Regions from separate parts of the Guyparkeria halophila genome, predicted to be linked through region 2. Evidence: predicted binding sites of a transcription regulator. Region 2 holds the regulator's gene; each other region holds the start of a gene.
The links. Region 2 encodes FliA, which starts transcription of late flagellar genes. Its sites were predicted from a motif close to GCTAAAGTTNNNNNNNNNNCNGCCGATA; they were not measured.

Region 1 (5,035 bases), 370 kb from region 2:
CCGGGCAATGACCGCGACGGATCAGCCGGGGCGTAGCACGAGCGCGAGACGTGCACCGGCGGCGGGACGGTGGGCGTCAGTCTCGCTTGAAGCGGGTGACCAGCTCGTGAAGCTCGGCGGCAATGCGCTCGAGATCGTGGATCTTCTCCTCGGCGGAGGCCGACTGGCCGAGGCTGGAGTTGGCCAGGTCGGAGATATTGTGCACCTGCCGATCGATCTCGCCGGACACGGTCGCCTGCTCCTCGACGGCGGCGGCCATCGAGGTGGCCATGTCCCGGATCTGCGCCACCGCCTCGGCCACGCCATTGAGCATTTCCTCCGACTCACGCACGCGCTCGACCCCGGCGGTAGCCGCGTCCCGACCACGCCGGGCCACGGCCACCGATTCCTCGGCCTGCTGCGTCAATGACCCGATAATCTCGTGGATGTCACGGGTCGACTCCTGGGTCCGCCGCGCCAGATCGCGCACCTCCTCGGCCACCACGGAAAAGCCGCGGCCGTGTTCGCCGGCCCGTGCCGCCTCGATGGCGGCATTCAACGCGAGCAGGTTGGTCTGCTGGGCGATCTGATCGATGATGCCGGCGGCGCTGGCGATCGCCCCGGTCTGGTTCGATACCCCCTCGACGGAATCCCCGATGGCATTGACCGTCCCCTGCAGGTCGACAATCGACTCACGGGTGCGGGTGGACAGGTGCCGCCCCTCCTCGACCAGTTCCTGGGAACGACTGGCCTCGTCCGCCGTGCGCTGGACGTGTTCGGAGACGTCATTGATGGTGGTCGACATCTCGTGCATGGCCGCCGCGACCTGCTCGGTCTCCGCCTGTTGACGCGCGATTTCGTCCTTGGCCTGGGTGGACAGCTCCAGGCTCACCGAAGACTGACGACTGACCTGGTCCGAGGCATCCTCGATCCGGGTCAGTACCGTGATCATCCGCGCCTGCTCGCTCTTGATCGAGACCTTCAGGCGACCCAGCAAACCCGCCTCGCCGGTGTAGGAATCCACCGCCAGCGGATGGCTGAAGGCATTGGGCAGCTGTTCGGTCAGAGCGGAAATCAGTTGCCGCTCACGCAGCCGCCCCATCACAGCGAACACCAGGCCGGTGGCGGCCAATGCCCACAAGGCCGGCAGGCCGTGTCCAACGGCCCACAGGCCGGCCGAGACGGCCAGGCCCACCACGCCGATCACATCCTGGCCATGCAGACGGAATCTTCGTGCCCGATAACCCCGCTGGTTGATGCGTCGATACAGGCGCTCGGCTCGCTTGACGTCCTCGCGCGACGGGCAGGAACGCACCGACTCGTAGCCGATCACCTCGCCGTGTTCGGTAATCGGCGTCACATACGCATCCACCCAGTAGTAACCGCCGTTCTTCGATCGGTTCTTGACCAGCCCCATCCAAGGCTGACCGGCCTTGAGATGCGTCCACATCACCTCGAAGGCCAACGGCGGCATGTCCGGGTGCCGCACGATGTTGTGCGGCTGGCCGATCAGCTCGTCACGTGAATAGCCGCTGATATTGACGAACGCCTCGTTGCAATACGTGATCCGACCTTGGAGATCGGTGGTCGACACCAAGCGCTCCCCGGCAGGAAAGGTGTATTCGGTATCGGAGACGGGCAGGTTATTGCGCATGAATCAGTGACTACTCTAAGGGGAACAACGTGGGGCGTGACGACCATCGGATGCAGTGGCGGGCCGGGGCCATACATCCGTTCATTCAGATATTGTGGGTTATCGAGTTTACGGGGGAAAACTTTAGGGTTTTGCGAGGATTTTCCCCAACCGAACAAGGTCGGCTATTGATAAGCCAGCAAACGAACTGTCTAAAGGGGCGCGATTGTGCCACCCAGGCCCGTCGAATGCACCCCGTTTCCCGCTCAGCCGGAACCCCGCCCGCGTCCTTGCCTCCAACCACATGCGCTGCACGGCAAGTCCATGACGGCAGACCGACATTCGTGGAATCATCGAAAGGCTAGATCCGCGAACAACCGAGGAGGATTCGCGATTGATCAAGGGAATGCCGATACGACAGATGGGGCGCGTTGCCCTGCTCGCCCTGGTGCTGACCGGCTGCGCCCTGCCCCCGCTGGAGGGTCGCCACGTCAGTGTCACCCTCCCGCCGGCTGAGGCGCGTGCCACGCCGCTGGGCGACGCGCTTGCTCCGCAGAAGGCCGCCCACCCGGGAAAGACCGGGGTGTACCTGCTGTCGGATCCGGTGATGACCTTCGCGGCGCTGACCCACCTGGCGCGTACCGCCCAGCGCAGCCTCGATCTGCAGTACTACATCTGGTACGCCGATCGCTCCGGCACCCTGCTGCTGCGCGAACTACTGGATGCCGCCGACCGAGGGGTGCGCGTGCGGTTGCTGCTCGACGACCAGGGCACCCGGCAACTGGATGCCGAACTGGCCGCCCTGCACGACCACCCCAACATCGCTGTACGGCTGTTCAATCCGTTCATGACACGCGATGCCCGCTGGATCGGCTTTCTCACCGACTTCAATCGGGCCAACCGTCGCATGCACAACAAGGTCCTCATCGCCGACAACCAGGCGCTGATCAGCGGCGGGCGCAATATCGGCGACAGCTATTTCGGTTCGACCGACGGCTTCTTGTTCTCGGATCTCGACATCCTCGCCGTGGGGCCCGTGGTCGACGAGGTCTCGCGCGGCTTCGATCGGTACTGGCAAAGCCGCTCGGCCTATCCGGCCGACCGCATCCTGCCCACCCCAGAAGACGAGGCGGCCGCCGAAACCCGGGAAACGCTCGACTTCAAGGCCGATGCCATCGCACTCGACCCGCAGGCCGAGGATCTGATGGTGGCGGTGCGCGAGAACTACGTCGTCGACCAGTTGCTCAACGGGCAGCTGGGACTGGAATGGGCACCCACACGGCTGGTGATCGACCCGCCGACCAAGGGGCTGGGCGAACACGATCCCAACGAGCTCCTTACCCTCTCGCTGCGCGAGCAACTGCGTTCACCGGAACAGTCGCTCGACATCATCTCCTCGTTCTTCGTCCCCACCCCGACGCTCACCGACGACCTGATCTCACTCGCTCGCCAGGGCGTCCGAGTGCGCGTATTGACCAACTCGCTCGACGCGACCGACATGGCCCCGGCACACACCGGCTACGCCCGCTACCGGCGCCCGCTGCTCGAGGCCGGGGTGGAGCTGTTCGAGATGCGGCGGGTCGCGGAGGAAGAACCACGGCCGGAGGGCGCCGGGCCTTTCGGCAGCCCGGCGACCACCCTGCACGCCAAGGCCGTCGTGGTGGACGACCGGCAGGTATTCATCGGGTCCTATAACGTCGATCCCCGTTCGGTACTACTCAATACCGAACTCGGGTTCGTCATCGACAGTCCGGACCTGGCCCGGGCGATCAGCCATACCTTCGAGATGCACGTACCTACGAGTGCCTACCGGCTAAAACTGGAGCATGGCGAGATTCGCTGGCTGGAACAGACCGACGACGGCGTCACCACCCACCCCAACGAACCGGGCGCCGGTCCGCTCAAGCGCGCGGTGACGTGGTTCTTCTCGCTGATGCCGATCGAGTGGATGCTGTAACAGTCCGTCGGGGGTCGCCCGACATAGGCTCATTCCCACCCTGGCGCGCCGCTATCTGAGAACCGGCGTAGCCACGCCGGCCAACTCGATCGGCGCTAGCCGGCCGACATCGCCATGACTCGTTGTCCCGGTCCACGGACCATAACGGCGAACGAACAAAACGGTCCGGTTTCCGCTCGCCGGTGTCGATCGACTCGACGCCAACAACCGCTCCTTCGCCGTGGCGGGTGAACCAGCCGATCTAACCCGGGGCCGACGCCACACGGGCCTGTGATACCGGCCTCGACACGCAAAGGCAGCTGACCGAGCGTCGCGCCCGGCTGGCCGAAACCACCCACACCGCTCCCGAGTACCGCTTCTACGCCCTGGCGGGTGGCCCGCCCGAACGCCCCGGGCTGGTGCGCGTCACCGATGGCGGCAAGGCCATCGACGTGGAGGTCTGGAACGTGCCCGCAAGCCTGTTCGGTTCGTTCGTCGCCGGTATTCCCACCCCGCTCGGCATCGGCAAGCTCACGCTCGCCGACGGCCGCGAGGTGCCGGGCTTCATCGCCGAGCCGATTGCCCCCGAGGGCGCGACCGAGATCATCGAACTGGGCGCCTGGCGCCGCTATATCGCGTCGCGCCGCTAGACAGCACGCTGGTTGCACCGCGCCGGTGCGCCGGCTCGGCAGACTGCACCGGCAGGCTGCTGCCCATCAATGCACCGGCGGCGGGCAAGCGCGCCACCGCGTCGCCCCGTCGGCTGGCATGGGAGTTGCTCAAAGGGCGGCAAGCGCCGTCGCCGCGCGATGCCACACCGGCATGCCGTGACGCGGCGACATCATCCCGAGGAACGACAACAAATGCCCACCGAGCCATGCGCGTGATGCTCATCGATCAGGATCGCGGTCGCGCCGCGATCGTCGAACAGTCCCTGCAGGATGCCGGGCACGAGGTGGTGGCCCGACTGGCCAGCGTCGAGCGGCTTGTGCAGGAGGTCGAGGTCCACCAGCCGGACGTGGTGATCATCGACATCGAATCACCCGACCGCGACGCGTTGGAAAACATGTCCGTGGTCTCGCGCGACAACCCCCGCCCCATCGTCCTGTTCTCCGAAGAGGACAGCGAGGAGAGCATTGCCCGGGCGATCAAGGCCGGGGTAAGCGCCTACGTCTCCGACGGCATGCGCGCCGAACGGGTCCGACCGATCGTCGATGTCGCCGTCGCCCGATTCCGCGAATTTCAGGCCCTGCGTAACGAGCTCGACGAGACCCGCACCCAGCTCGAGGACCGCAAGCTGATCGAGAAGGCCAAGGGCCTTTTGATGAAGCATCGCGACTTCGACGAAACCCAGGCCTACCACGCCATGCGCAAGATGGCGATGGACCGCAATCAGCGACTGGTCGAGACGGCGCGCAACGTGATCGCGGTATTCGATCTCGTCGGCGACGACGGCATCTGAGAGGCACGGCATGCACCCGACCCAC
Region 2 (5,035 bases):
ATTTCCTGGTTGCGCAGCAGGTTGAAGATGTCCTCTGCCCGGTGACAGACCTCCACCAGCGGATGGACCTCGAGGAAGCCGGCCCCACCCTTGATGGTGTGGAAGGCGCGGAACACCGAATTGAGCCGGTCCGCGTCATCAGGCGACTGCTCCAGCTCGATCAGCTGTTCATCCAGCCCGTTGAGCAGCTCACCGGCCTCAATCAGGAAGTCCTGCAACAGCTCGTTGTCCGGTTCGAATGCCATGCTTGCCTCTCATGCGCTCTGTGACACCCCCAACGGGGATGTGCCACGTTCCCGCCCGGCCACCTGGGCCCGGCATTTCCCTCCACCGACCGGGTCAGAAACCCAGGCTGGCGAGTAGATCGTCGACGTCGTCCTGATTCTTGACCACGTTGTCGCCCGCGTGGGGCAACTGCGGCCCGACGCCATCCTCGGCACGCTCGGCCGGGGCGGTCTTGCCGTCCCCTCCCTTGGCGTTGCGAACCGGCGCGGTGATCTGCAACAGCCCGACCAGCTTTTCCTCGAGCTGCTCGAGCAGGTCGATCACTCGCATCAGCAGTTGACCGGACAGATCCTGAAACTCCTGGGCCATCATGATCTCGGTGAACTGACCCTTGAGCTGCTCGCCACAGCGGGTGGTCGAATCCAGGTAGCGGGTCATCGAGTCGACCACGCCACTCAGACGGGCGTTATCGGCCTCGCTGGCGGCGACTTTAGCCAACTCGTCCTTGAGCCGCTGCGAGCGCTCGACGATCTGCTCGGCCGTGGGCGTGGCCTCTTCGGTGACCGTCAAGGTGCGTGTCGCCGCCTGCTCGGTCAGGGTTATCACGTAACGCAGGCGATCACGCGCGTCCGGCATCTCGTCTTCGGCCAGTGCCCCGAGACGCTCGTCCTCGGCAAAGCTCCTGAGGGTGTCGTGCACCTCGCGCGTCATCCGACCGACCTCGTCGAAGATGTTGCCCGAGTAGGCCGCCGTGAGCTCACCGATCAGCTGCGCCTCGCTCGGCGAATCCTCGTTCTCGATCGCCTCGACCAAGGCGCGGGCGTCGGCCAATCGCTTTTCGCGGCCGACCACCGGCTGGAAATCCTGTTCGTCTGCTTGAGTCATCCCGCGCCCCTATGATTCGACGCGTTCGAAGATCTTGTCGATCTTCTCCTTGAGCGTGGCCCCGTTGAACGGCTTGACGATATAGCCGTTCACGCCCTCCTGGGCGGCGAGCACGATCTGTTCCCGCTTGGCCTCGGCGGTCACCATGAGCACCGGCAGACTGGCGAGGTTCGGATCGGCACGGACCGCCCGCAGCAGGTCGATGCCGGTCATTCCCGGCATGTTCCAGTCGGTCACGAGGAAATCGAAATTGCCCTGCCTGAGCAGTGGCAGTGCCGTCTGGCCATCATCGGCCTCCTCGAGGTTGGTGAAGCCAAGCTCCTTGAGGAGGTTCTTGATGATCCGGCGCATCGTGGAGAAATCATCCACCACGAGGATCTTCATGTTTCGGTCCATTTTCGCCCCTGGGATCGTTTGTCAGTACCAGGCAGGTTGCCTTGTTCGAACGTGGGTATGAGGGTCTATCGGCGCCGACCGGAAAAGATTGAGCCTTTTCCGCACCCGGCGCCCTATTTCCAGGCGTTCATCGCGGTCTTGAGCCGCATGATCGCCTTGTTGTGAATCTGACAGACGCGCGACTCACTGACGCCGAGCACCGCGCCAATCTCTTTCTGGTTGAGTTCCTCGACATAGTACAGGGACATCACCAGTCTTTCCCGCTCCGGCAACTCATCGATGCAATCGGCCAGGTCGCGCTGGAAATGATCCTCGGCCAGCGCTTCGTCGGGTTGCTGGCTGTTGGGATCGGCAATGTCGAAGGTCTCGTTTTCCGCCTCGCCGCCGTGATCCAGCGAGCCCACATGGACCGAGGAGGAATCACTGATGGCGGCATGGTACTCGTCGAGGGTGATGCCCATGCGCTCGCAGACCTCGGCGTCTCGCGCCTCGCACCCGGTGTCGGCCTCGATGGCGGCCACCGTCTGCGCGATTTCCCGCTGGCGCCGATAGACCGAGCGCGGCGCCCAGTCGTTGCGACGCACCTCGTCGAGCATCGCGCCGCGTATGCGCAAGCCCGCGTAGGTCTCAAACGAGGCCCCCTTGTCGCCATCGAACAGACGGGCGGCATCGAGCAGCCCGACCATGCCCGCCTGAATCAGATCCTCGGCCTGCACATGGGAGGGCAGCCGCCCGAGCAGGTGAAAGGCCACCCGCTTGACGAGGTCCGCGTGCTTGGCCACCAGGGCTTCGGTCGATCCGGCCTGAACGTTCTGATACATGGCGCGTGCATTCATAACAGGTTCTCGGGGTCCAGCTCGGCGTTGTTCACCAGTCGCTCGACGAAAAACTGCAACTGCCCCTGCGGTCCGCGCGGCACCGGCCACTGATTGACCTTGTCCGCCATCGCCGTGAACGCCCGCGTCGACTTCGCGCCGCCGTAGAGCTGCACGACGGTCTTCTGACGCTGCACGGCCCGGCGCAGGTAATCGTCGAACGGCACCGAGCCCATGTGGGTGAGCGTCACATCGAGAAAGCGCTTGGCCGCTACCGAGAGTTTCTCGAACAGACGCCGGCCCTCGGCGGCATCACGCACCATGTTCGCCACCACGTGGAACCGCGTGACGTCGTGTTCGCGCGAGAGCACCTTGATCACGGCGTAGGCGTCGGTGATCGAGGCCGGCTCGTCGCAGACCACCACCACGACCTCGTTGGCCGCCTCGGCGAAGCGCACCACCGAATCGGCGATGCCCGCGGCCGAGTCGACCACCAGGGTGTCGACCGGCCAGCGCATGCCGGAGAAGGCCGAGATCAGCCCGGCGTTCTCGGCGGCCGTCAGGCCGGCCATGCTGGCCACCCCGCTGGCTGCCGGCAGGATGCCGATGCCTTCGGGGCCTTCGAGCATGATCTCGTCAAGCGTGGCCTCGCCGGACAGCACGTGGGACAGATTGCCCCGGGACTGTAGACCAAGCAGCACGTCGACGTTACCCAGCCCCAGGTCGGCATCCATCAGCACCACCCGCTCGCCGCCGCGCGCCAGGGCCACGGACAGGTTCACCGACACGTTGGTCTTGCCCACACCGCCCTTGCCGCTGGTCACGGCAATCACCCGCACCGGGCGATTGGCATTGGCATGGCGCGCGCCGTCGGCCTGGTCGTGGCCGCTAATGGTGGGCTGCATTGTCATCCGGCTTGATTGAGCATCCACAGCGGATCATCCCGGTCGGTGTGTTCGAGTTGCGATTGCCCCATTTCCAGGGCCTGCTTGATCAGGTCGGCGGCCTTCGGGAACCAGAGATCTTCCGGGACGCGCTGACCGACGCCCGCGCAAACCAGCGGCAGGCGACGCGGCTCGCCGTCGGCGCCGGCCAGCGGACGCACCAGGGCGGCCAGTCCGCCGCCAAGCAGGACGGTCTCGTCGAGCTTGGTCAACACGGTGCCGTGCAGCGGCAGGCCGGCAAAGCGTTTCTTGACGTCCTCGAGTGCCGGGTACTGGGCATTGGCCGACAGTACCAGCAGCAGCTTGACCGCCTCGCCGGCCCCCATCAGGGCCTCGAGTTTCTGCATCATGCGGAAATCGCGCTGCGACATCCCGGAGGTGTCGATCAGTACCAGATGCCGGTCGGACACGGCCTCGAGCAACTGCGCCAGATGTGTCTCGTCACGGGCGATATGCAGCGGCACATTAAGGATACGCGCGTAGTTGCGCAACTGCTCCTGGGCGCCGATGCGAAAGCGGTCGGTGCTGATCAGCGCCACCGAGTCTCGACCGCGATGCAGGACCGCGCGGGCGGCCAGCTTGGCGAGCGTGGTGGTCTTGCCCACCCCGGTCGGGCCGACGAAGGCGTAGGTACCGCCGGCCTCGACCGGGTCATCGGCACGATGCTCGAGCTGCTCGCCCAGCATCTTGAGTGCCTCGACGAAGGCGCGATCAGGCGCCGCCTGGGCCGCGGCCCGACCCAGATCGCGCGCCAGCCCCGTCGGCAGGCCGATGTCCTGCAGGCGTTGCACGGTGGAGACCTCGGCGGGATGAGCCTGGCTGAAACGGTGCCATTCCATGACCGACAATTGCCGCTCGAACAGGTCGCGCAACTGCGCCACTTCCTCGGTCAGCGTCGACAGGCGCCCCTCGGCCGCGCCCTGATCCTCGACCAGCCAGTCCCAGTGCGATGGCGTTCGATTGGACGCGCGGGCGGCCGGCTCCTCGGCCACATCCTCCGCCGTGGAGTCGGTCGATGGGCTGGACAGCTGCTCGCTCCAGGCGGCCAGTGCCTCGGAGAAGGCCGCACGATCGTCTTCGGTCTCCCCGCTATCGGTCGACGCCCCGTTTTCGCTCGCTGCGGCGGACTCCACCGATTCGGCACGCCGGCTGCGCTCGGCCAGCATCTCGGCGGTGGTCTTCGGCGCGGCCTCTTCGGCCTCGGCCGGCTCGGGCTCGTCGGCAACAGGTTGCGGCGGGGGCGGCGTCTTGCGCGGCTCCGTCTTGCGCTCGGCACTGGCGGTCCGCCGATCCGAACCGCCGGCGATCCGGCTGGCCGACTGCTGGGCGGCCGCCAGCTGGATCGCCTTTTCGTCGAAATCCATCGCGGCAATCACCTCCACCCCACCGGAGACCGGCTTGTTGGAGAGGATGACGGCCTCGTCACCGAACACGCGCCGTACCTGGCGCATGGCCTCGCGCATGTCACTGGCGATGATTCGCTTGATTTTCATGTATCCACCAGACCCTTAACGGTTGGGTTGTCGGGTCGAGTCGTCAGCCATCGTTCTGGTTGCCGACGCTCGCCACCACGCGTATTTCCTTGTTGTCCGGTATCTCGTGATAACTCAGCACGCTGAGCGTCGGGATCGAGTGCCGGACCATGCGCGAGAGCCAGCTGCGAATCTGGGGAGCCACCAGGAGAATGGCCGGCTTGCCACTCTGCTCCTGACGCTCGGCCGCGTCCTTGAGCGACTTGTGCAGCCGCTCGGCCAGGCCGGGCTCGATTCC
Region 3 (5,035 bases), 170 kb from region 2:
AAGGGCGTCCGCGGCAAGTACGACCTGTTCGGTGACACCATCGGTGATGCGCGCGCCATCGTCCGCGGCCGTGCGCTCGGTTCGAGCACCAACAACTGGGATCAGCGCTACGATAACCAGATTGCCTACTCCACCCCAGATATGGGTGGCTTTGGTGCAACCGTCGCCTACATCTCGGACACCGACACCCAGGACCTGAACGGTGATGACGTGCTGGATAATCGCACCGATGCGATCAGTGCAAACGCGTCCTATGAGGTTGGTGGTTTCGGCATCATCGCTGGCTACGAGCAGCATAACCGTGCTGAGCAAGCTAACTATGAAGACGAGCAGACTGCTTACCGTATCGCAGCGCAGTACAAGATGGATGGCTTCAAGGTCATGGGCCTGTACCAGGGCGTTGAAAACGTCAACTATCTCACCGAGTCTCAGGGTGTCGCCCTGGACGAGTTCGGCGGCGATATGAGCATGTGGGGTGTCGGTGCCGCTTACAGCTTTGGCAAGAGCACCATCAAGGGCCACTACTTTGCTGCCAGCGAAGTGGATAGCCACGCTGACACCGGTGCTGACCTGTGGGCGATTGGCTACGACTACAAGCTGAGCAAGCAGACCACGGTCTACGTTGCTTATGCCGCCGTGTCCAACGAGAGTGGTATCGGTGACTATCGGGTCGGCTACAAGACTGGTCACGGCGAAGACGCAGCCGTGGACACTAGCGAGCTGGGCAACGACAGCAACGCCTTCTCCTTGGGCGTGGTCCACAAGTTCTAACCAATCCTGAGATTGGTCGGAACCACAAAGGCGCCTTCGGGCGCCTTTTTTGTTTTTGATGTGGATACAGGCGCTACAACGAGAAGGGCGCGGTGAAGCCGAGTGATCGTATCCGGAGGGCATGCGCCCTTCACCTTGAAAAGCATGGGGTGGCGCTTTTGCCGGGGCTTTTCCTGCGGTATTCCCCGGCGTTATCGGCAGTAGTATGCGGGTCAATCGAATCTCGGGCAGTCGGCCAAGGCCGCGGCGAGGCCGGGATAGCGCGGCGTCCACCCGAGCGCGCGCTGGATGGCGCTGGCATCCACGCGACGGGATTCGCTCAGGAACTCGCGTGCCATCGGGCTGGCCTGCTCGAGGACGGTGGCCAGCGATGCCTCCGGCGGTTGCGGCAGGCCAAAGTGCGCGGCGATCTGGCGGTAGGTGACGTTGGTCGGGGTGGGCTGGTTGTCGGAGACATTGAAGGTGCCGGTGAGGGGGTGGCCCGTTTCGATGCGATCGATCAACAGACGCAGGATGTCGGACAGATCCTCGGCATGGATGCGGTTGGACCAGGGTGCCTCGGGCCCGGCGGGCACGGGTGTGCCCTGGCGGACCTTATCCACGGGCAGACGATCGCAGGCGTAGATGCCCGTCACGCGCAGCGTGCAGGCGGGGATCTGGTTAGCTTGCGCGTACCGTTGGCACTGGCCCTCGGCATTCAGGCGCCGATGCCCCCGATCGTGGGCCGGGGCCGGCGGTGTCGACTCGTCCACCCAGTTCCCGCCCCGATCGCCGTAGACGCCGGTGGTGCTGATGTAGATCAGGCCGCTCGGCGGGTTCGAGGCCTCGGCCATCCATTTGGCCAGGCGGGTATCGGTCTGTCCCCGGCGCGGCGGTGGGGCGAGGTAGATCCAGATCGCGCCCTGCGGCGTTGCCTCGGCGGGAAGGTGATCCTCGTCGTCCAGGTCGATCGTGACAGATTGCCAACGACCTTGATGGCCGGCGGGGCAGTCAGCCGGGTGGCGGCCGATGGCGACGAGCTCGTGGTCGGTCAGTCGATGGGCGAGTCGTCGTGCGACATCGCCGTAGCCGACCAGGACGATCGGCGAGCGGTTGGGTTGGGCGTGTGATTGCATGGGCGGCCTGAACGTCAAGGTGGAGGCAAAGGCGACAAGCCTAGCGCTTCCTCGGGGCGCCTGCAGTAAGGTCGCTTTCCGATCACCCCAAGGGTTCGTGCTTTCTCAAGTGAGGTCATCACAAAAAACCCGCCGGATGGCGGGTTTTGTTGTTTCAGCGCGTGTGCCGACCGGCGGCTTAAAGCTTGAAGCCGGCCAGTCGCGCTTGCAGCTCCTCGGCCAGACGGGCGAGTTCGGCCGAGGCCGTCTTGGTCTGGGTGGCCCCCTGTGCCGATTCCTCGCTGATCTGCGAGATGGTCTGCACATTGCGGTTGACCTCCTCGGCCACGGCGCTCTGCTCCTCGGCGGCGCTGGCGATCTGGAAGTTGAGATCGTTGATGCCGTTGACGCCCTGGGCAATCTCGCCCAGGGCCGCCTCGGTCTCCGACATGGCCTGGGTGCTGTGATCGACCTGGTTGTGCGCGCGCTGCATCGCGGCCACGGCCGCGTTCGAGCGTGATTGCAGCCGATCGATCATGCCGTGGATCTCTTCCGTGGAGCCCTGTGTGCGCGAGGCCAGCGCGCGGACTTCTTCGGCGACCACGGCGAAGCCGCGCCCGTGTTCGCCGGCACGGGCGGCCTCGATCGCCGCGTTGAGGGCCAGCAGGTTGGTCTGGTCGGCGATCGCGCCGATCACGTCGAGCACCTTGCCGATCTCCTCGGATTCGGCCTTGAGCGAGTCGATTGTGTCCGAGGACTGGCGGATCTCGTCGGAGAGGATGCCCACCGCGTTGACTGCATTGCCGAGGATGGTCTGGCCGTGCTTGGCTGAGTCGTTGGCCGACTGCGCACTCTGCGAGGCATCCGAGGCATTGCGGGCCACGTCCTCGACGGTGGCGGTCATCTGGTTCATGGCTGCGGCGACCTGCTCGATCTCCTGCATCTGACGCGCCACGCCACGATCGGTCTGCTCGGAGACCGCCGAGGTCTCCTCCGCGGCGGAAGCCAGCTGCTCGGAGGCCTCGCCGATGCGTTTGAGGGTATCGCGCAGGGATTCGCGCGCGGTGTTCATGTGGGTGATGATCTCGGCGATCTCGTCGCGGCTGTCGAGTTGCACCGGCTCGTTGAGGTTGCCCTCGGCGAAGTTGGTGGCAAAGCGGTCGGCCGCCTTGAGGCCACGCGTGACGCCATGGATGATCCAGGCGGCGATCATGATGATGATCAGGACGTTGATCACCGTGATGCCCAGCGAGATCATCACGTCTTGCTCGACCCGCTCACTGGTGCGGGCTAGCTCCTCCTCCATGTTGTCGCGCAGGATGCCCTCGTAGGTGCTCGCTGCCTGCTCGAATCTCGGCAGCACTTCGGTGAGGGTAAGGATCAGCAAGGCCTGGGCACCGACGTAGTTGCCTTCCTCAAGTTTCTGGATCAGCGGCAGGAAGGCGACGTTGACCAGTTCTTCCTGCGTCGAGAACAGGGCCTGCTGAGCCTCGTTGGACTCGGTCTGGCGGTGCTCGATGGTGGCGATCTTGGCGTTGACCTCCTCGAGCGCCGCGAGGTTGTCCCGGATGATGTCCATGTGCTGGTCGATGCCGTGAGCGTGCATCGCGGCCGTACGCCCCTGCGGATCGTGTTGCAGTGCCAGCAACGACTGGGTGGTCATCTGGTTGAGCAACTGCACCGAGGTGCCGACGTGGTTGATCGGCATGATGCGCAACTCGTGGTTCTTCTCGGCGAGTTCGTGGCCCTTGAGTTCGGCATAGATGCCGAACAGGCTGGTGGCGACCGTGGCGGCGCCGGCAAGGACCACGAGCAGGATGAGTTTGGCCTTGATGGTCATGGTGGTGGCAATGCTCCTGTAGTGGCTCGAGTCGCCCTGCCGTCACTTTGGAAACACCCGCGGCAGCGGGGTCATGGGTGACTTTGCGGTGAGGGGCTCTCGCTCGTCTTGTTGGTTCTATCGGTCGATCGGCGGCCGACTTTAGCGAAGCGCGGGACTTTTCGTCCACGCCGTCGCGCGTGGGGCAGGTCTAGCCAGAATCATGCCGAAGGCAGCTGTTGGTATCGGGGCGACGTCTGCGCGGGCGTCGGATGCAGGCGCCCGTCGATCGTCAATGGCTTGACGGCCCCGGGCGCCCTGACGATTCATCGAGATCCGTCGGGGACCCGCAAACAAAAAACCCCGCGTCGGGAAGGCGCGGGGTCGGTCATCGAGTGAGGCGAGGTGCTCAGCCGCCGCTTTGCTCGATGGCCTGCAGCACGACGTTGGCCGGACGGTAGCCGGGCATGGCCGCCCCGTTGGGCAGGATGGTGTACGGGGTGCCGCTCATGCCCAGACGGCTGGAGAGCGCCATGTTCTCCTTGATCATGTCATTGCGGCAGGCCTGGGCATCGACCGAGCCGCCCTTCATGGCGCGATCGAGGGCGTCCTTCGGGTCATCGGCGCAGGCCACTTTCGAGGAGATCTCGAAGCCTTTCGAACCCGGCCCCTGTCGCGGCGTGAGGATGTAGGTCACCTCGACGCCGGCCTCACGCAATTTCGGCAGTTCCTTGTGGAGCTTGTCGCAGAACGGGCAGGTCGGGTCGGTGAGGATGGTGATCGAATGCCTGGTCTCGCCGTCGGCCGGGTAGACCAGCTTGCGCTCACCGGGTACGTCCTCGAGCGCGGCGATGCGCTGGGCATCCTGCTTGCCCTGGGTCAGGTTCTGGCGGTTCTCGACGTCGATCAGGTCGCCGGCGATCAGGTACTTGCCGTCGGCGGTGACGTAGGCGATCTGCCCGTTGGAGGTCAGCTCGTAGATGCCCTTGGCGGGTGTTTCCTCGATCGAGTCGATCGGTACGCCCGGCATGTGTTTCTGGATGCTGGCGGTGATCGCATCCTTGTCGTCGGCCATCACCGCGGTGCTCGGCAAGGCCAGGGCGAAGGCCAGGGCGAAAGCCGGGGGCAGCGCGGTCAGTCCGCGACGGGTGGCAAGCGGGAGACGAGTGTTTCGCATTGGGTAATCAACCTGGGTTTGTATGGTCGTGTCCGGATATTCGGCCGGCGGCCCGAACTTGGAGTGCCGAGTCCCGGCGGGGTTCCGTAATCGCCACGTAATTGTGGCATCCCTGCAAGGTCACGGCGAGCGTTGGCGATATTGACCGGCATCGATGGGCTATCACCCCCTGTC
Region 4 (5,035 bases), 210 kb from region 2:
AGCAACGGGTCGATTTCGCCTTCCGGCGCTTCAACGAGCGCTTCGCCGGACGGATTCGTGGCGTGCTGCAGGGCGCGGCTCCCCTGGGAAAACCCTGGTTGGCCGGCTGGCGCTATCGACTGACGATCGTGCGGGTCGAGCAGATCCTGCGCGAACGGCAGGTCGACCCGTCGCTCTGGTTTCAGACCGAGACGGCCCGCTCGCCGATCGCCAAGGCAACCGCGGCAATCCGGATTGCCTGGCGCGTGATTACCGGCCGCGGTTGACGCCAGCGGTCCCGCCGGTCAAAGCCGGAAGCGCGCCACCTGACCAGCCAGCCGATCGGCCTCGCGGTTGACCGAATCGACGGCATCATTCGCCGACTGCATGGTCTCGGCGTTGCGCTCGACCACCTCGATCAGTGAATTCAGATCCGCGGTGAGCTGCTCGATTGCCGTCTGGTGACGCTCCCCGTGGCCGGCGGCCTCCTCGGTGAGCTTGACCGTATCGGCCACCGAATCAAGCATTTCGGACAGCCCGCCGGAAGCGGTCCGCAAGGAGCGCTCGGCATCCGCGGAATACCGACTGGCTTCCTGCATCTTGTCATCGGCGGCGGTCACGTCGCGCCCCAGTGATTCCATCACCAGACCGATATCCCGGGCGGCCTCGCCGCTACGGCCGGCGAGCTTGCGCACCTCGTCGGCAACCACGGCAAAGCCGCGACCGTGCTCGCCGGCACGGGCCGACTCGATCGCCGCGTTCAGTGCCAACAGGTTGGTCTGTTCGGCGACCGCATCGATGGTCGCGGTCATGCCGGCAATGCGGTCTCGGGCGGCCACCAGCGAGGTGATCAGCGCGGCGGTTTCCTCGACACGTTCCTGCGAACGGGTGATCGAGGCGACGCTCTCGCCCACCTGGCCGCGCGTCTGCTCGGCGCGCGACTGCATTTCACCGGCCTGGTGACCGGCCTCGAGGATGGCCCCGACCAGCCGCCCACCGCCGTCGGCCACCTCGCGGGCCTCGCCCAGGGTGCGCTCACGCTGCGCCTGAACCCGCCCCTGTGCCGTCATCACGCTGGAGACGCTTTCGTCGAGGCTACCGGCGGCCGCCGACAACGAATCGCTGCTGCGATTGAGATCGCCCATCTGGGCGTGCAGCTGGTCGATCATGCCGTTGACGCTGGTCACGATCTCGCCGAGCGAGTCGTGGCTGACGATGGTGCATTTCTGGGTGAGATTGCCGTCGCGCACGGCGGCGGCAATCCGCGCCAGCGACCCCATGCGGCGCAACAGGATCAGGTGGGCCAGGCCGTAGTTGACGAACCCCACTGTCAGTCCCGCGCCCAGACAGCCGACCACGAACCAGCCCAGCATGCCGTCGCGAAACTCGACGAAGAACGACGCGAAGACGGGAAAGATGGCGCCCATCACGATACCCATACCGACAAACGACCACTTGAGACGGCGCAGGAGACTGGGTTGATTCATCGTTCGGTATACCTTGCTCATGATGACGGCGGAGAGGATAGACAATCGGCCTTAGCCGGGATATCGGTCCCGGCGGGGAATTCTTGAGTGTTGACTCGACGCCACGATCGGCCATCCGGCGACCATCGGCCGAACTGGTAGAATCCCCGCCCATGAGCGCCGAATCTACCCGCCCCTCGGTCGAGCCCCAGCTGGCGGCCGCCGAATGCGAACGTCTGGCACGGCCGGTGGGCAGTGCCTTCCGGCTGGCCAGCCTCAAGCTGCCGCCCGCCCGGCAGCGGGCGGTGACCGCCCTGCGTGCGCTGGATGTCTCGCTGGCCGAGATCCCGGAGACCGTCAGCGAACCGCAGGTGGCCATGGCCAAGCTCGACTGGTGGCGCGAGGCGCTGCTGGGCATGACCCAGGGGCGAGCCGAGCACCCGGTGATCCAGTCCCTGGCCGCGGGACTCGAGGCGATCGGTCTGGGCGAGGAAGCACGCCGCGAGGACTCGCCACTGATCGCCCAACTGGAAGAGCGGTTGGGGGCGGCGCGCATCGAGCTCGAGTACGAGGGCTTTGCCGCCGAGACGGATCTCGAGGCCTTTCTCGACGCGCGCTACGCCAGCCTGTTCGCCCTGTACGGGCGGCTGCTCGACCTGCCCGCCGGGCAGATCGACGCCGCCGCCCAGCTGGGACGCTGGCACGGCCGGCTCGACCGGGCGCGGCTACTGGGCCGCCATGCGCGACTCGGGCGTGTCTACCTGCCACAGGACACCCTCAATCGCTTCGGGCTGGACGAGGCCGACCTGTACCGCGAGCCCGCACCAACGGCGCGTGAGGACCTGTTCCGCGACGAACTCGAGGCGATCCGATCCGGCCTGGACGCCTGGCCGGTGACCGGCCGACCGCCACGCCTGTTCCGCATCCTGCGTGCCATCGACCGCGAGCATCTGCGCCTGATGCAGGAAACGCCCGCGCAACTCACCGGCGGCCGCGTTGAAATCAGTCCCGTGCGCCAGTGGTGGCTTGCCTGGCGTGCCTCCTGGTAACCCAACCGAGTAACCCGGCCCCGCTCCTCCGACTCGAGGACCACGGGCTCACACCCCCGAGAATTCCCGATGACCGACTCCCCTTCCTCCGACATGGCCCGCGATGCGTCGACTGATATCTCGTTCGCCGGCCAGGTCGTGCTGATCAATGGCGCGACCGGTGCGCTGGGCACCGCCACTGCCCAGACGCTGGCCGCCCGTGGGGCGAGCGTGATCCTGCTGGGTCGCAAGCTCGATCAGCTCGATCGGCTTGCCGACGACATCAATCAGCGGGTCCTGCCCGAGGTGCCTACCGAGGCCCGCGGCGAACCCCCCGTGATCCAGCCAGTGGATTTCTCGGGCGCCGCGCCGGAGGATTACGCCACGCTCGTGGATGGGATCGAGCGGGCCTACGGCCGTCTGGATATGCTGGTCCATGCCATGGGCACCGCCGGTGAACTCGCGCCGCTCGCCCAGGCCGACCTGATGAAGTTCCAGGAGAGCCTGCACGTGAACCTGACCGCCCCGTTCGCGCTGACCCGCAGCGCGTGGCCGCTGCTGGAGCAATCGGACCGCCCGCGGGTGCTGTTCTTCACCGACCGCGGTACCGAGGCCTACGGCAGCGCCCACGACATCGCGCACGCGGGGATCGAACGGATGGTCCGGCAATGGGCGGCGGAAACGCCCAACGTGTGGATCACCGGCTTCGATCCCGGCGCGGTCAACAGTCGCCTGCGCCATGCGCGCTTCCCCGGCGAACTCAGCGAGGATCGCCAGCCGCCCTGCGCGGTCATGCCGGCACTCCTCGACTGGTTGGAACAGGGCGAGTCGGGTGCGGTGCGCCGATTCGAGGCGGCCGCGACCACCTGATCAAGACCCTGCTCAACCACCAAGGCGAAGCCGCATCACCCGGAAACGTTCACCCATCTCGGTGGGCATCACCAGCTCGCGGAATTCTTGCGCCAAGCGGGCCTGATCGGTCAGCGAGTCGTGTGCCTGCAGTTCCCGCTCGACGAGCCGAGGGACGTCGGTGCCCAGCAGCCACTGGGCCTGGCTGCGCTCACCGTCGATGGCGAACCCGGCCGCGCGCGCGGCCTGCTCGACCGCCTGGAAATCCACCCAGGCGGTAATGTCCTGCAGCCCCGGATAGACAAACGGGTCTTCATGGGCCAGATGCCGGTAGTGGCACTTGAGCGTGCCCTCGTTGCGATCACCGCGGTAGATATCGGCGGTATGGCTGCCGTAGTCGAACAGGTAGACCCAGGTCTCGCCACCGGCGCCGAGCGCCGCGCGCATCTCGCCCAGCCAGTCGGCAAGATCGGGGCTGTATTCCGCCAGCACCGTCTCGCGCGGGGTGACGATCGGCCGCTCGATGCGCGCGGTGATCGCCTCGACCGCCGCCTGCAGCGGGGCGTCGGCCGGCTGCGTCTGCCAGACGAATCGCTGGCCATCGAACCCCACCAACAGGCGCTCGGCCGTTTCCGGCTTGCCCGGCCACCAGCGAAAGCGCTCGACTGGCATGGCATCGAGCACCTCGTTGGCGACCACGATCCCGCCCGACCAGTCCAGCTGCGACCAGGCATCGATCCAGCGCACCCGCTCGACCACCGCGGGCGGCAGCGACTCGCGCAGGTTTCCCGCCTGACGGGCAGCCAAGGCCGGGGAGATCTCGAGGATGGTGTAGCGCTCGGGCAACGCGTCGTCCGCGGCCAGCCGTTCGAGCAGATCGATGGCCAGCCGGCCGGAACCCGCGCCAATCTCGAGCAGCTCGCCACCCAGATCGGCCGACCGTGCCTGGCGCCACTCGTAGGCCAGCCCGGCAGTGAAGAACCGCGAGCGCTCCGGGGCGGTGATGAAATCGCCCCCCGCACCGAAGGCGACCTGACCGCTGCCGTAATACCCCAGCGTGGGGTGATAGAGGACGGTGGCCATGTAATCGGCGAACGGGATGGGCGCGCCATGCATCCCCTCGACGAGTTGCTCGATCAGCTCGAGGCTCTTGGCCTGGTCGGCCGCACTGGGTGTCGGCAGCTCGAAACCCTCCTGGCCTGCCCCGGCGCTCATGCGCCCTCCCCGGCCGCCGCCTCCCGGGTCATGTCGCTGGCCATGTCGCGCGTGATCTCCACGCCCACGCCCGCCGCCTCGGCCAGGGCGTGCGGCTTGATCGCGCGCATCGTGACGCGACGGACCGGGAATTCGGCCAGCAAGGCCTGACAGCAGCGCTCGGCCATGGTCTCGACCAGCTGGAAACGGCCCTCGCGGGCGATCTCGGTGACACGCCGCGAGACGGCCGCGTAGTCGACCGTCTGGTCGATGTGTTCACTGATCACCGCCTGCCCGAAAGAGTCGACCTCGAGCACCAGGTCGATGCGCACCGGCTGCGGCGTCTCCCGCTCGGCGGGCAGGATGCCGATGATGGTCTCGAACTCGAGTCCCTGCACCAGGATCCGGTCGGTGGACAGCGTGGTCGGCAGGGGCGGGGCAAGCGGCTGGTCGGCGTCCGTCACGGCGTCGGCTCTCGGGTGTGAATGAAGCACCCGGACGCGTGCCGGGCGGCGCCAA

Region 1: the regulator FliA is predicted to act here: its motif matches at 1,734-1,761, upstream of SR882_RS05110 (methyl-accepting chemotaxis protein).
Region 3: the regulator FliA is predicted to act here: its motif matches at 3,824-3,851, upstream of SR882_RS02610 (methyl-accepting chemotaxis protein).
Region 4: the regulator FliA is predicted to act here: its motif matches at 1,528-1,555, upstream of SR882_RS04455 (methyl-accepting chemotaxis protein).

Annotation. Positions count from the first base shown of each region.
Region 1 is NZ_CP140153.1:1,104,611-1,109,645, reverse strand. It holds gene SR882_RS05110 (methyl-accepting chemotaxis protein) at 77-1,633, opposite strand; gene SR882_RS05105 (phospholipase D family protein) at 2,019-3,569, shown strand; partial or broken gene SR882_RS05100 (allophanate hydrolase-related protein) at 3,857-4,198, shown strand; gene SR882_RS05095 (ANTAR domain-containing response regulator) at 4,435-5,010, shown strand; gene SR882_RS05090 (CmpA/NrtA family ABC transporter substrate-binding protein) at 5,021-5,035, shown strand, end outside.
Region 2 is NZ_CP140153.1:733,081-738,115, reverse strand. It holds gene SR882_RS03395 (chemotaxis protein CheA) at 1-245, opposite strand, end outside; gene SR882_RS03390 (protein phosphatase CheZ) at 340-1,110, opposite strand; gene cheY (chemotaxis response regulator CheY) at 1,120-1,506, opposite strand; gene SR882_RS03380 (RNA polymerase sigma factor FliA) at 1,620-2,342, opposite strand; gene SR882_RS03375 (MinD/ParA family protein) at 2,339-3,226, opposite strand; gene flhF (flagellar biosynthesis protein FlhF) at 3,229-4,758, opposite strand; gene flhA (flagellar biosynthesis protein FlhA) at 4,802-5,035, opposite strand, start outside.
Region 3 is NZ_CP140153.1:558,756-563,790, forward strand. It holds gene SR882_RS02600 (porin) at 1-771, shown strand, start outside; gene SR882_RS02605 (NAD-dependent epimerase/dehydratase family protein) at 984-1,886, opposite strand; gene SR882_RS02610 (methyl-accepting chemotaxis protein) at 2,065-3,705, opposite strand; gene SR882_RS02615 (DsbC family protein) at 4,094-4,861, opposite strand.
Region 4 is NZ_CP140153.1:945,624-950,658, reverse strand. It holds gene SR882_RS04460 (hypothetical protein) at 1-266, shown strand, start outside; gene SR882_RS04455 (methyl-accepting chemotaxis protein) at 285-1,466, opposite strand; gene SR882_RS04450 (phytoene/squalene synthase family protein) at 1,619-2,494, shown strand; gene SR882_RS04445 (SDR family NAD(P)-dependent oxidoreductase) at 2,564-3,343, shown strand; gene SR882_RS04440 (class I SAM-dependent methyltransferase) at 3,356-4,537, opposite strand; gene folB (dihydroneopterin aldolase) at 4,534-4,980, opposite strand.